One region of the Aquimarina sp. TRL1 genome, then DNA from elsewhere that is predicted to be linked to it. Evidence: riboswitches for the same ligand, from Rfam matches in the RefSeq annotation. Region 1 holds a riboswitch; the other holds the start of a gene.
What was found. A riboswitch is a leader RNA that binds a small molecule or an ion and turns the genes downstream of it on or off. The one in region 1 is predicted to bind cobalamin.
Positions count from the first base shown of each region.

Region 2: linked by a shared signal. The riboswitch ahead of HN014_RS15635 (TonB-dependent siderophore receptor) and the one ahead of HN014_RS19860 (TonB-dependent receptor) in region 1 are both predicted to bind cobalamin.

Region 1 is NZ_CP053590.1:4,807,178-4,814,828, forward strand. Features, by position in the region: gene HN014_RS19820 (peptidase U32 family protein) at 1-54, shown strand, start outside; gene HN014_RS19825 (ferredoxin) at 54-284, shown strand; gene HN014_RS19830 (hypothetical protein) at 366-593, opposite strand; gene HN014_RS19835 (hypothetical protein) at 895-1,320, shown strand; gene HN014_RS19840 (cobyric acid synthase) at 1,656-3,122, shown strand; gene HN014_RS19845 (aminotransferase class I/II-fold pyridoxal phosphate-dependent enzyme) at 3,119-4,144, shown strand; gene cbiB (adenosylcobinamide-phosphate synthase CbiB) at 4,123-5,049, shown strand; gene HN014_RS19855 (AAA family ATPase) at 5,054-5,578, shown strand; cobalamin riboswitch at 5,591-5,802, shown strand; gene HN014_RS19860 (TonB-dependent receptor) at 5,909-7,651, shown strand, end outside.
Region 2 is NZ_CP053590.1:3,792,758-3,800,408, reverse strand. Features, by position in the region: gene HN014_RS15645 (S41 family peptidase) at 1-125, shown strand, start outside; gene HN014_RS15640 (S41 family peptidase) at 183-1,655, shown strand; gene HN014_RS15635 (TonB-dependent siderophore receptor) at 1,753-3,720, opposite strand; cobalamin riboswitch at 3,791-4,040, opposite strand; gene HN014_RS15630 (bifunctional adenosylcobinamide kinase/adenosylcobinamide-phosphate guanylyltransferase) at 4,160-4,678, shown strand; gene cobT (nicotinate-nucleotide--dimethylbenzimidazole phosphoribosyltransferase) at 4,743-5,789, shown strand; gene HN014_RS15620 (hypothetical protein) at 5,801-6,097, shown strand; gene HN014_RS15615 (adenosylcobinamide-GDP ribazoletransferase) at 6,142-6,906, shown strand; gene cobC (alpha-ribazole phosphatase) at 6,891-7,409, shown strand; gene HN014_RS15605 (ABC transporter substrate-binding protein) at 7,387-7,651, shown strand, end outside.

The DNA of each region.
Region 1 (7,651 bases):
GATTTTAGAATCCGACTTTCAGATAAATTATACAAAATCGTTAAAAACAAATAATGGTAGTAGTCACACTACAAAGAAAAAAATGTATCGGGTGTAATTATTGTGTAGAATTCGCCCCGGAACAATTCCAAATGTCTAAGAAAGACGGGAAATCTGTATTGCTAAAATCAGTAGAAAAAAAAGGGTTCTACACAATAAAATCAGAAGATAATGAAATCTATGAGGGTTGTGATCTTGCAGCAAAAGCATGTCCTGTAAAGATTATATCAACAAAAATAGTGTAGCCGATAGTAAAGCGCTCCCCCTTAGCGCTGCGCTGCTCTCAGGACGAAAAGATAAGTTTAGAAAAGTATCGCTATTTCTCACTATTCTATATATGTTGAAATATCATCAGCTATGTTTTCTACCGCTGTGAATTCGTCTTCCTCTTCTATAAAATTAATGACTTTGGCTAATAAATGTAAATACCCTAATACATACGCCCTCTTTTGGGCATCATCACTAATATACTTTTTTCCGTCAACAACTATAAAAGAAATCAATTTCCGTATAATTTCTTTTAAATCAGTAATTTCTAATTCATCATTTTTCATCACATCTTATTTTATACCTTTTGCTATGAAATAATGAATGTACCAAATTAGGATTCTAACCGGCAAAATAACCGCTATACAAAACACATATTCCTCGATTAATGACACTTTTTGTCGATTTAAAACAAAAAGCGCCCATCTATTATTTATTTCTAACTAAAATTGTTAATTTTAATAAATTAAAATCTGCTTACTCCTTCCTTCTCTCCTTTAAAAACCACCTAATCTAGTATATACCGATAGGTATTTACACTTTTTTTTAGTATCTTTAAGAGACTTCTTTCCTTTAAAATACTTGATTATGACAACTCCTCTTTTTCAAAAATTACAGCTACCAAAAAACTTTGATGAAATTTTAATTCTGAATGAACCTGAAGGGTTTAATCAGGAATTAGAGAAATTACAAAACATTACTATAAAAGAATCCTTAATCCAGGTTTCTGAAGTAGATTTTGCGTTGGTTTTTGTTACTCATAAGCAACAAATAGAGAACCGAATAGAGACTATTTACCCGAAATTAGTAGGTGACGCCATTTTGTGGTTTGCTTATCCTAAAAAATATTCGACAAAAGGACCTTATCAAGTTTCCAAAGAAACCGGATGGGGCGTGCTAGGCGATTATAATTTGCGTCCGGTGGATCACCTATCCATCAATAATACCTGGATGGGAATGCGATTTAGAAAAGTCGGATTTATGAAGCAGAATAACATTGTAAGAACACACTAATTCCTGCACAAATAATCAGTTCTCTCAATCTTCTTTCTAATGCTATAGTAACTTAATCCGTATTGAGCAACGGATACACTTTTCTGTATATCTATACGAAATAGCAAATCAAACAATCAGATATTCTATACAATTCTCCTTAAGGCTTCTACCCTTCTATGATCGAGGAAATTATATCGTCTCAAAAACGAACTGATCCTATTTTATTGCGGGATTATATTTTCAAAATGTAAAATAACAATTCAAAATAATTAATTTTGAAATTCTTTAAACAGGAAATATTTTGTTTCCATCGTATAGAGAAATGATATGTATAACTGTACAGGAATAAATACATGAAAAAATCACGACCTATTATGTTTGTGGGTACAGGCTCTGATGTGGGTAAAAGTATATTAGTTACCGGAATATGCAGAGTTCTAAAAAACAGAGGATATACTCCTGCCCCTTTCAAAGCTCAAAACATGTCTTTGAATAGCTATGCTACTCCCGAAGGACTGGAAATAGGACGTGCTCAGGCTGTACAGGCAGAAGCTTGTGGTATCCCTTGCTCTACTAATATGAATCCCGTATTACTAAAACCATCTGGTTCTAATACCTCACAGGTAGTACTGCATGGAAAACCAATCGGAGATCAGACCATTAAAGAGTATTTTTTAGGCAATAACAAAGAACAATTATTCTCAGAAGCTACGACAGCTTTTCTATCCTTAGCAAAAATGTACTCTCCTATTGTATTAGAAGGGGCTGGAAGCATTAGTGAATTAAACCTAAAAAACAGGGATATTGTGAATATGAGGATGGCCAAAGCGGCTAATGCCAATGTATATCTGGTTGCTGATATTGACAAAGGAGGTGTTTTTGCCAGTGTATATGGTAGTATTGCTTTATTAGAACCCTGGGAAAAAGAATTGGTTAAAGGTATTGTAATCAATAAATTCAGAGGAGATATTTCACTCTTCGAAGAAGGGAAACAAATACTTCAAAAACTAACAGGAATCCCCGTTATCGGAATCGTTCCCTATGCCAGTGATATCTATATAGAAGAGGAGGACTCTGTAGGGTTACTTCAAAAAAATACCACGGCAAAAGACGGAACCATTAATATAGCGGTTGTGCTGCTTCCTTATCTTTCTAATTATACAGATTTTAATGTATTGGAGAAAGATCCCAGAACACATTTGTATTATACAGACTCCCCTGAAGGGATTAAAAATGCAGATATTATCATTATTCCTGGTAGTAAGAACACGATCAGAGATTTACAATTTATGCGAGACAAAACACTGGCTAAAGAAATTCTTTTCGCACATGAAAACGGGAAAAAAATTATTGGGATTTGTGGAGGATATCAGATGCTTGGAACAGTAATTACAGATCCGTACCATGTAGAGAGTAGCATCAAAACAATACCCGGTCTCGGAATACTTCCTATCCAAACAGTGCTGACCAGAGAAAAAGTAACGACCCAATGTGAGTTTACATTCAAACAATATAAAGAAGCCTGTAAAGGATATGAAATTCATATGGGAAATACGACTACAGATAAAGGTATTCCTTTTCTAAACCAACTCAACCAAACCCATGAAGGAGTGATTCTAGATAATTGCTGGGGGACATACATTCATGGAATTTTGGACAACCAAATTGTGATCGATGATCTACTACAGGATTTTTCTCAAGAAAAAGTAGCATTTGATTATGAAGAATACAAGCAGGAAAATTATGATAAATTAGCTGATTTACTAGAGAAAACAATGGATATTGATCATATTATAAAAGAAATGCAAGTAGAGATATGATTTATGGGCACGGGGACGACCGATATCGTTACAATATAAATTTTAAAGCAAACTTTAGTTCTAATGTATGGCATGCTGGAACCTCCAAAGCTTTATTAACTTATCTCTCGCTTCAACTTCCGTCTATAGGAAACTATCCTTCTCCAGGAGCAGATGAGTTAGCAACTATAATCGCAAAGCACCATGAGGTTGCTTCTGACCAGGTACTCATTACTAATGGAGCAACAGAAGCATTTTACCTGATAGCTAATGCTTTTTCCGGAATGCATGCTGCAATACTATTCCCTACTTTTTCTGAGTATGAGGATGCATGCCAGGCAAATAAAGTAACCGTACGCCATTATCTAAGATCTGCTATTCTTCAGGAAAGTTTCAATGAAGAAATTGCTTTCATCTGCAATCCTAATAATCCAGACGGATATAGCAATACTCCGGCAGAAATTGCAACCCTTCTCGAAAAATACCCTGCCACTACTTTCGTCATTGACGAAGCCTATATCGATTTTTCACTATCTATACAATCATGTATATCGCTAATAGAAAAATATGATAATCTGATTATTGTACGCTCCTTGACCAAGGTATTCTCTATCCCAGGAATCCGATTAGGGTATTTACTTAGTTCCTCTTCTTTAAAAAACAAGATAGAACAAGTTAAAATGCCATGGAGCGTCAATACTATTGCAATTGAAGCAGGAAAGTACATCTATGCAAATTACAATACTTTGTACCCTCCCATATCTGATGTACTAGATAACTGTCTTGATTTACAAAGGCAAATACAGCAACTCAATGGTTTCTCTGTACACCCTTCCTCAACTAATTATTTTTTAGTAAAGATGAATACCCCGCAGGTAAAAGCGCTAAAGGAATATTTAATTTTTAAGCATCAGATTCTTATACGAGATGCTTCTAATTTTAAAGGATTGGATGCTCACTATTTTAGAGTTGCCAGTCAGGATACCTCCAAAAATCAACTACTCATTAACGCATTACGACAGTGGATAAGTTATACCTCATAATTCCCTTGATAGCCGGATACCTCTTAGATTTATTATTAGGAGATCCCAGGTGGCTTCCTCACCCCATTCGTACCTTTGGAACCTTGATCTATAAAGCAGAACGTAACCTGAATACCGCTCCGGCACGTTTTTTCAAAGGAATGTTCCTTACCATAACCTTATCAACCGGAGTATTTGCTTTCTTTTTCTTTACAGCATCTTTTTTGAGTACTTATCCGATATTACAGTATCCATTTATTGCGGTTTTTGTTTTCTACAGTATTGCCAATATGAGCTTGATTCAGGAAGGAAAGGCTGTTTTCAGAGCACTGGCTTCTAGTCTGGAAGAAGGGCGAAAACGACTCTCATGGATTGTTGGTCGACAAACCGATAAACTTTCTCCACAAGAAATAAAAACTGCCGTTTTTGAGACTTTGTCCGAAAACCTAAGTGATGGAGTTATTGCCCCTTTATTTTACTATGCTATTTTGGGAATCCCCGGAGCCATGACTTATAAAATGATCAATACGCTGGACTCCATGATTGGTTATAAAAATGAACGTTATTTTTTGTTTGGAAAATTTGCAGCCTATACAGATGATGTCGTTAATTATATCCCCGCTAGGATAACAGCTTTTTTAATTCTTCTGGTGTCGTTTAAACTACATAAACTTCCATTTGTAATTACCTATGGGAAACAACATTCCAGTCCGAATGCAGGGTACCCTGAAGCAGCACTTGCAGCCGTATTAGATTGCCGTTTTGGAGGACCAAATTATTATCACGGACAATTAGTAGATAAACCCTATATCGGCACTAATCCTAGAGATATTAAAGATTATGAAATAAAAAAGGTAGCGGCCATAAATCAAAAAGTAACCCTTATTTTTGTCGTTTTAATTTGTAGTTTACATTATTTCCTATAACCTAGTGAGTAAAAGGTATATTATAACAGGAGCTCCCGGTACCGGTAAAAGCAGTTTACTTCTTCAATTACAGAAAGAAGGAATTCATTGCTTTTCTGAATTATCCCGGAAAGTGATACAGCATCAACAAAAACTAAAAGGAAATAAAACTCCCTGGGGAGATATTCTCGGTTTTGCAGAATTGATCTATCAAAAAACGATAGAAGAATTAAAATCCCCTGTTAATGAAATATCTTTTGTAGACAGAGGGCTCGCAGATATGACCGCCTATCTGACATCGCAATCTTATTTCATTCCGGGATATCTACAACATTTTCCTTATAAGAAATATTATAAAAATACGGTATTTCTACTTCCTCCTTGGAAAGAAATTTATGTAAATGATCCGCAACGTCCACAAACTTTCAAGGAAGCAATGCGAATACATGAGCATCTTATCAAAACTTATAAAAACCTGTCTTTCAATATAGAAACACTTCCTAAAACTACATTAACAAAAAGAAAAGAGATTATCCTCTCGCTCATATAAACAAAACGAGTATATTCGCAGCCGATTTATGGTTTTTTACACATAAAGTGAAAAATATTTCGCTTTAGTAAAAATTAAAAGGGAATTTGGTGCAAATCCAAAACTGTTCCCGCAACTGTAATACATGCTAAAAATTACTATCGATATAACCACTGTATTTAAATATGGGAAGGTGATAGCTAAAGTGTAAAGTCAGGAGACCTGCCATATCTCATCATAACAGTATTAACTCTCGGGTAAAGGGTTAGATATAACAAAGCTCCTATGAATAGAGAAATAGGTAGTCTTATTATTTCTACAACTTTTCCCACCTAACTTTAATTTTTAATAATGAAAAAAATTATGTTATGTGGTGCATTGATCTTGTTACACCTCATTGGCTATGCCCAACAAAATGCAACACTAAAAGGAATGATTACCGATGTGGATTCGTCTAAAGGAATCCCTAATGTTTCTATCAGTATTTTAAATGCTCAAAAAGGTACTGCTACAAATCAACAAGGTTATTATTCGATCACCGTTCCTACGGGAGAAATCTCATTAGTAATTACAGCTATTGGCTATGAGGATAAAACACTACAAACAAATATTTCATCTGCTTCAAAAACACTTAATATCAGTTTACAAAAAAGTGTAACCTCTCTATCTCAGGTAGTAATTGGTCATTCAACAAACCGACACAATCGCCCTAAAGTCGGAAAATTAAATATTGAAAACTTAGACAACCCTATCGTAATTAATACCCTCTCTCCTAAAGTAATGGAACAACGTAATGTTACCGATTTAGGAGATGCTGTCAAAAGTGTGACAGGAGTTAGACCAATCAACCGGTACGGAGGATTTCAAACTTTTAGAATAAGAGGGTTTAACAACTTTGTTTTATTAATTGACGGAGTACGGGATGAACGTCATAACCTATCTACCAGTGCCCCTTCTACCAATTTGGCAAATGTAGATTATATAGAAGTACTAAAAGGACCCGCAGGAGTCTTATACGGACACTCTGCTCTAGGAGGAATCATTAATCTGGTACGAAAAAGACCTACGGATCAACAAACCGGAAATGTTACAGCTACATACGGAAGTTTTGATACCTATAACGCTTCTTTTGGTATTGGAGGTCCGATTAGTGAAACATTAAAGTACAGAGCTGATTTTGGAATTACCCGAACAAATGGCTGGAGAGATTATGGAGTAGAAACCAATAACGGGGCTCTTATGCTAGAGTTCTCTCCTACTCAAAAAGATGCTTTTGAATTTTATATTCAGGCAAATAATGATGTTTATGACACCGATACGGGAATTCCTGTCGATGAAGACGGATCTCTTATAAAAGGAATGGATCCTGAAACCCGATACAATGATCCTCAGGATTATCTGAGACACAAGCGTTTTGATTATCAATTAAAATACACACACACTTTTTCAGATGATCTAAAGCTTTCGAATCACCTCTCTTATTCTGACGATGATATTGATTATCTTTCGACAGAATTTTTAGAAGTAAACGAGACCAAAGACTCTATCACCAGAGCATTTCCTTTCTATTTTAATCATACGACCAAAACACTACAAAATCAACTAGACCTTTCATATACATTCAAAACAGGAAAAATATCTCATACCTCAGTTGCTGGGTATAGCCTTAGTTATCTGGATCGAAAAACATTTAGAGGTGAGGTTATCGGAGAAGGAACTTTTAGCACGATTGCAGTTCAAAACCCTATATTAAACCAGGGACATATTGAAGCTGTAGACAAAAGAGTAGATGTCAAAGAAGAATTTGTCAATTCTTTCTTTATTCAGGATTTAATCCACCTACTTCCCAAGGTAAAAGTAATGATCGGTATGAGGTATGACATTTTTAATGGTACCTACTACCGAGATGAAATCGATAATAACAGAAACGTTTTGGAATACGGTGAAAAAACAAAAATTCCTTCGACTGCTTTTACACTTCGTTCCGGATTAGTTTATCAGCCAACCAAACATATTAGTATATTCTCTTCTTATTCTGATTATTTTAAGCCAACCCGAAGAATCGCTCCTAATGGACAAGTTTTTGATCCTGAA
Region 2 (7,651 bases), 1.0 Mb from region 1:
TTCAAGCGGCTATAAATCATATAACCGGGAAAAGAAAATTTCAGAAAAACATATATACTATACCAGAAATTATTGGCGATAGCAAAATGTTTTCCCCAAATTATCAAAGAATGTACAAAGATTAAAAATAAAATTCTATTTTACCCCTGATATAATGAATGTGTGAATTAAAACAAACTAATATGAAAAAGAAAACAAAATTTAACTTACTACTACTACTGTTGTCTTTTAATGCCTTATTGATTTCGTGTTCTGGAGATGATGACAACACTACTCCAAATACAGATAATGAAATTAACAATCCCCATCAAAATATTCACCGTTTTATATGGAAGGGAATGAATCAGGTATATTTATATAAAGAAAATGTAGCTGACTTAGCCAATAATCGTTTTAGTTCTGTAAATGATCAAAATAAATATTTTAGTACGTTTGCTACTCCTGAAGCTCTTTATGAAAAATTAAAATCTACGACCCCTAAAGACCGCTTTAGTTTTCTTACTGATGACTATATCAAGTTAGAGCAAAACTTTAGTGGAGTTTCTAAAAGTAACGGAATGGATTTTGGGTTAATTCGCGCCGCTGCAAATTCTAATGATGTGATTGGATATGTGAGATATATTCTACCTGGAACAGATGCCGAAAACAAAGGCATAAAAAGAGGAGATATTTTTGCTACAATTGATGGTGAAAAACTAACCGTTAATTCGAATTTTGGAGAAATTTTCGGGCGAGACTCATATACTGTAGGATTTGTATCCCACGGTGATCTAACTCCTACCAAATCAGTAGCTCTCACCCAGGTAGAATATGCAGAAAACCCAGTTTATATTGCTAAAACTATTGATTATAACGGGCAAAAAATCGGATATTTAATGTACAATGGTTTTACAGGAGATTATGATGAACAATTAAATGATGCTTTTGGTCAGTTCAAGACTGATGGTATTACGGATTTAGTCTTAGATTTCAGATATAATGGAGGTGGATCAGTACGAACAGCAATTGACCTATCTGCTATGATTACAGGTCAGTTCAAAGGAGAAGTTTTCTCTAAAGAAATATGGAATAGTGAATTAACCGCACATTTTCAATCAACGAATCCAGAAAGGTTGATCAACAGATTTCAGGATACTACCAGAAACGGTACACTTCTAAACTCTTTAAATCTAAGTAAGTTATACGTTCTGGCTACAGACAGAACTGCTTCAGCCAGTGAACTAGTAATGAACGGACTAGAACCCTATATCGATATCATTCATATCGGAGAAAATACAACCGGAAAACATCAGGCCTCCATTACACTTTATGATTCTCATAATTTTGGAAGAGAAGGTGCTAGTAAAGATCATACGTATGCAATCCAGCCATTGGTTTTAAAATCAGCTAATAAAAATGGAGTTACAGATTATGATAACGGGCTTACTCCTGATTTTGAATTTTCGGAGAGTCTAGCTAATTTAGGAATTTTAGGAGACGTTAATGAGCCTTTCTTAAAAAGTGCATTAGATCATATCACTAATGGTACTGTCCCTGCGAACTCTGCTAAACAAAACGCAATACATTTCTCTACAATTGGAGAAACTAAAATGTTTACCTCTTCTTATCAGAGAATGTACAAAGAAGATGTTGACCTTAATTTTATCAATGAATAAAATAAAACGTCATACACCATTATAGAAAAAGCCTGCAATTGCAGGCTTTTTCTATAATAACTCTTACGTCGTTAACAGGAGTATTCAGCTATATATATTAAAATTTGAGATTCATTCCTATTCGCACATTTCGTCCCAGCGTACTAAATCCATAAATCTCCTGATATTCTTCATTTAATATATTATCAACAGAAGCATAGACTGTCATTACATCCAGTAACTGATGATTTATAGCAGCATCTAAAACTCCATAAGAAGACAATGTCCTAGGTTCCGAAGCAAAAGTTGCCAGGTTAAAAAAGTTATCTTCTCTTCTTCCATTAAACTGATAACTTATATTAGAATATGTCTTAGGGCTTATTTGATATCCAACACCAACATTAAACTTTATTTCAGGAATTCTGGTTTGAGAAATTTCGTCATCCAGATCTGTATAAGTAAAATTCCCAGTCATTGTCAGCTGATCCTTCAGTATTCTGGTCAATACTTCTACTTCTACTCCTTGCGTATTAAAAGAATCTGCCACATTTTGATATTGAAACACAAAATTCCCAGTATCTACAAAATCTACAAATTCTTTCTCTTTTCTATTAAAATAAACGACACTAACACGCATATTTTTCTTTTTAGCCCATTCTAAACCTGCTTCTATTGTATTATTCTCTTCCGGTTTTAGTTCCCTGTTTCCATAAGAAGGAGAAAATAACTGAAATAAAGTAGGTGTAATATAAGCTGTACTATAAGAAGCCAGTGCCTTTATTGTATTTTCTTCTCCGATAGCATATGCATATGAAGGATTTATACTATATACCAGGTGTGTTCCATATTCACTATGAATATTTAACCTAGCTCCTGCATTAATTGTCATCCCAAAAGGAGAAGTATATACCAGATTTACATACGGATCTAAAATATCAAAATCAGCTGCTTCATCATTGATTATCTGTGTTAATTCAGAAAATTCATTAGCTCCCTGAAACGCTTCATAATCGTTATTGGCTCCGTTGATTCCCAAAACCGTATGAAGGTCATCGGCAAAAGTATATTTATTATACACATCAAAGGTAAAGGAACGACTATCAGAAATTCGATATCCGGAACCTGACGCAAAACTTCGTCTAAATAATGAGTAGTTACTTTCTGCTACTATATTTCCATTAGCATACTGATATTCCCAATGACTTCCTCCTCGTAATTGACGACTAAAAGAGTTATTCGCAGCATCTGCTCCTCCTCCTGCATCATAGGCATTCTTAAACTGATCTAGATTTCCAAAAACATGGAATTTAAACCGGTCATTCCATTGATACCCTATTTTACTTGCGACATTAAACCGAGAGTACGCATCTTTATCAAATGTACTCTCAGAAGTATCCTCCGGTAACTTCTCTGCTGCCGAAATTCCATCAGAAAATCGGTTGCTAAAACTCGCTATATACGACACCTTACCCACAATTCCATTAACAGAAGCCCGATTAATAAACTCTGCCACATCATATTCCTGATCTTCCTGAGATTGGTTTGTCCCTATACTGGAATCAAAATTAACGCTTATCGATTTTTTAGAAGCTGATTTTGTTGTAATATTAATTACTGCAGTGGCAGCTCCCGATCCATACAGAGTACTAGAAGCTCCCTTGAGAATTTCGATCTCTTTAATTGATTGTGTCGATAACAATCTCAAATCAAATTCTCCCGAAATCGTAGAAGGGTCACTAACTGTAACACCATCTATTCTTACAATCACCTGTCTGTTTCTTCCTCCCCGGATATAATATCCCAACACTCTTCCTCCTGCACTTCTGTTTCCATTAATCTCTACTCCTGCCACTCTATTTAGAACTGTTGCTACTGATTGCCCTTTACTGTTTTCCAGCTCCTTACTACTAATTTTAGTAATTACCTTACCACTGTGGATTCGCTTCAGTTTAAATTTAGAATCAGAAATAACCACCTCATCTAGTGTTGTTACTTTTTCTTCTCCGCTCTCTTGAGAGATTACAACACTAGTTCCCAGCACGCACAATGCAATGCTATAAAACGCTTTCTTTTTTAATGTATTCATACATAAATTAATAAAAAGGGAAAAAAAGTATGTAGTTTACCCATACCCAAACTTTTATCCCGAAAGTTTGACTTTACAAATGAATTCTGGCAGGTCTCCTGGCTTACATCTTATTATTTTCCTTCCCATTAAGAAAATTCCTAACAGTGGTTATGCAGTTATAATAATAAGTACCCTATAACTTAATTGTATAGATGGCTGAGTTTACAGTTGCGGGAACAGCTCAGGAATATTGATATGTTAAAAATCAAATCACCTGATTCCCTTTTAATTTTTAATACTTAGTATTGTATTAAAAAACCAAAAAAATCGCAGCAAATGTATCATGTTTTTCGCAATTAAACTCCTAAAAAAAAGTATTTTTTTACGAAATTCTCATCTATTTTTTAAAAAGACTAATAAATCTTAATAGATTTGTATAGCACTAAAACAATATTCAATGTTGTACTATATAACAGGAGGAGAACGATCAGGAAAAAGCAATTATGCCCTAAACCTTGCTCTAGAGCTCTCCGAATCACCTTACTATCTTGCTACATCCAGAGTCTGGGATCAAAATCATCAACAACGTATCGACAGGCATAAAAAAGAAAGAGATGACCGATGGACTTCTATCGAAGAAGAGAAAAAAATTGCTTCCGTTATTGTCGAAAAAAGTGTCGTAGTTATTGATTGTGTAACATTATGGCTGACGAACTTTTTCGTCGATCTGGATAATGATGTGGAAAAAGCACTGGAAGAAGCAAAAAAGGAATTCGACAGACTTATAGCTATAGATGCAACTATTATTATTATTTCTAATGAAATAGGAATGGGAGTTCATGCCAGTACGAAAGTAGGAAGGCAATTCACCGAACTCCAGGGATGGATGAACCAATACATAGCAAAAAAATCAGACAAGGCTATTTTAATGATTTCCGGTATTCCCGTAACAATAAAAAGTTTTTCTAATACATAAGAAAAATACAGAAACTCTGAAAAACGAATATTATATTTGAATTACATTAAACATAACCCCACAAATGAATTTTAATATAACGTCTATTTCTAATGATGAATTAGAAGGAAAATTAAAACACAAAATTGACAACAAAACAAAACCAAAAGGAGCTTTAGGAACATTAGAGTGTATTGCAAAGCAGATTGGATTAATCCAAAACACACTCGAACCATCGATCCAAAACCCAACCATGATTGTCTTTGCTGGAGATCACGGCATTGCTGCCAAAGGAGAAGTAAATCCATTCCCACAAGAAGTTACTTCTCAAATGGTTTTTAACTTTCTACAAGGAGGAGCTGCAATTAACACCTTCTGCAATCTGAATACTATGAATTTAAGTATTGTGGATGCAGGAGTAAACTTTGATTTTAAGGATGTGGAAGGTCTTATCGATGCTAAAATTGATTTTGGTACCAAAAATTATCAGGAACAACCTGCTATGACTCCTCAACAATTACATGCTGCCATCGAAAGAGGAAGTACCATCGTCAAAGAGCATCAATCAAATGATTGTAATACTATTGCTTTTGGAGAAATGGGTATTGGGAATACATCTGCTGCTTCTTTATTAATGGCATATTATACCGGAATTCCAATCGAAGATTGTATCGGTGCCGGAACCGGATTGCAAGAAGCCGCCATCCTAAATAAAATTAATATTCTTTCTAAAGTATATAACAGTTATAGCCCTAAATCCGCCATGGAAGCATTAGCCACATTTGGCGGTTTTGAAATTGCTATGATTACAGGTGCTATTTTAGAAGCAGCACAGTTAAAAATGACAATCATCATTGATGGTTTTATTGTTACTGCTGCACTATTAGCTGCACAGGCTATTCACTCCAAAGTAATTGATTACTGTATATTCGCCCATAACTCCGGGGAGCAAGGACATCAGAAAATGCTTCGGTTTTTAGATAAGGTCCCCCTTCTTAATCTTGGTTTACGCCTGGGAGAAGGAACCGGGGCTGCAATTGCTTTACCAATCATTCAATCTGCCGTTTCATTTTTAAACCAAATGGCTAGTTTTGAAGATGCTGCTGTCAGTGATGAAGTGGTAAAACGATAAAACAATAATAAATGACAAGAGGAGTACTTTCTGTTTTAATAGCTTGTTGTGGTTTTTATCTTATACATTATGTAAACTACGAAACGTACCAAGCTGCTACGACAGAAAGTACAGCTCCTGAGTCTCCTCCTCTTGTCACGATCTTTTATAATGTCTATAAAATCCTCACTTTTTCTATGGGTCTTCTCAGTCTGTATATGGGCATTATTTCTTATAAACAACAATACAAATACAGTTATCTAGGAATTGTAATGGGGATATTCTTATTAATAATTACTTTTGTTCCTTTCTGGAAATTTTTCTTGTAATTAAAACTTACTATTTTTATTTCCTTATAACGTATCCCTAAAAAATGATAAAAAAGGAGATTCATATTTTTCTAACTGCTATTATGTTTTTTACAAGAATCCCTTGCCCTTCCTGGGTACATCATCAAAAGGAATATCAGAAAAAAAGCATCCGATACTTCTCATTAATCGGGGGAATTATCGGAGGATTAAGTGCTGCCGTTTTCTATGCTTCTTCTTTTGTTTTTTCAAAAGAAATCTCTATCATACTAGCTATGATTACATCAATCTACAGTACAGGAGCATTTCATGAAGACGGTTTTGCCGATGTATGTGATGGCTTGGGAGGTGGATGGAATAAAAAGAAAATTCTGGAAATCATGAAAGATTCCCGAATAGGTACATATGGAAGCATCGGAATTGTCTCTATTTTAGCACTTAAGTTTTATGCCTTACACGCTATTGATATCGCATATATCCCACTGGTATTGGTTAGTGGGCATATGCTCAGCCGGTTTATTGCTACTACACTTATCTATACTCTCCCTTATGCCAGAGAAGAAGAGAGTAGTAAAGTAAAAACTACCGCTACTGATATAAGTACTTCTTCTCTATTAATCAATGGATTTATAGGAATTTTCCCATTATTTTTATTTCAAAATTTATGGCTTTTCATCAGTATATTGACTATGTACATTTCTAAAATGTACCTCGCTAAAAAATTCAAAAAATGGATTGGAGGTCAAACAGGTGATTGTGCCGGAGCTGTGCAGCAAGTAAGTGAGGTTATATATTACCTAACAATAATCAGCATATGGAAATTTATGTAATTAGACATACTACCCCTGATATAGCAAAAGGAATATGCTATGGACAGAGTGATATAGGAGTTGTTGATACTTTCGACCAGGAGAAAGAAAATATACACCGTCAACTTCCCTTATCTGAAATCACAACTGTATATTCCAGTCCATTACTTCGCTGTAAACTATTAGCAGAAACATTCCAGAAACCAGTTGTATATGATGAACGGTTAAAAGAATTAAATTTTGGGGATTGGGAATTACAATCATGGGACGCCATAGATCAAAAAGAGTTAAAACCGTGGATGGATGATTTTGTGACAACTCCGGTACCAAATGGCGAATCCTACATAGCGCTACAGAAACGAGTGGTTTCTTTCTATCAATCCCTCCCCCATTCCAGCTCACAAAAAATAATTATCGTATCACATGCAGGTAGTTTACGAGCTTTACTCTCTTATTTACAAAATATATCGCTAAAAGATTCTTTCAACATAAAAATAGCTTATGGAGATGTTATTCAGTTATAAAACCTTCAAAACCTCCTTATATCTAATCATATGTCTTACTGTACTTTCCTGCAAAAAAAAGACACCTGATACAGCAGACACTTCTTCTGAAACACCAATAGTGTCAGAAGTAACTATCGAATATGCACAGGGATTTTCTATTAAGAAAACCAAAACATATCAGGAAATTACCGTTTCTTCTCCCTGGCCCGGTACTACAGCTACCTATACCTACATTACATATCCCAAAAACCAAAAAAAAC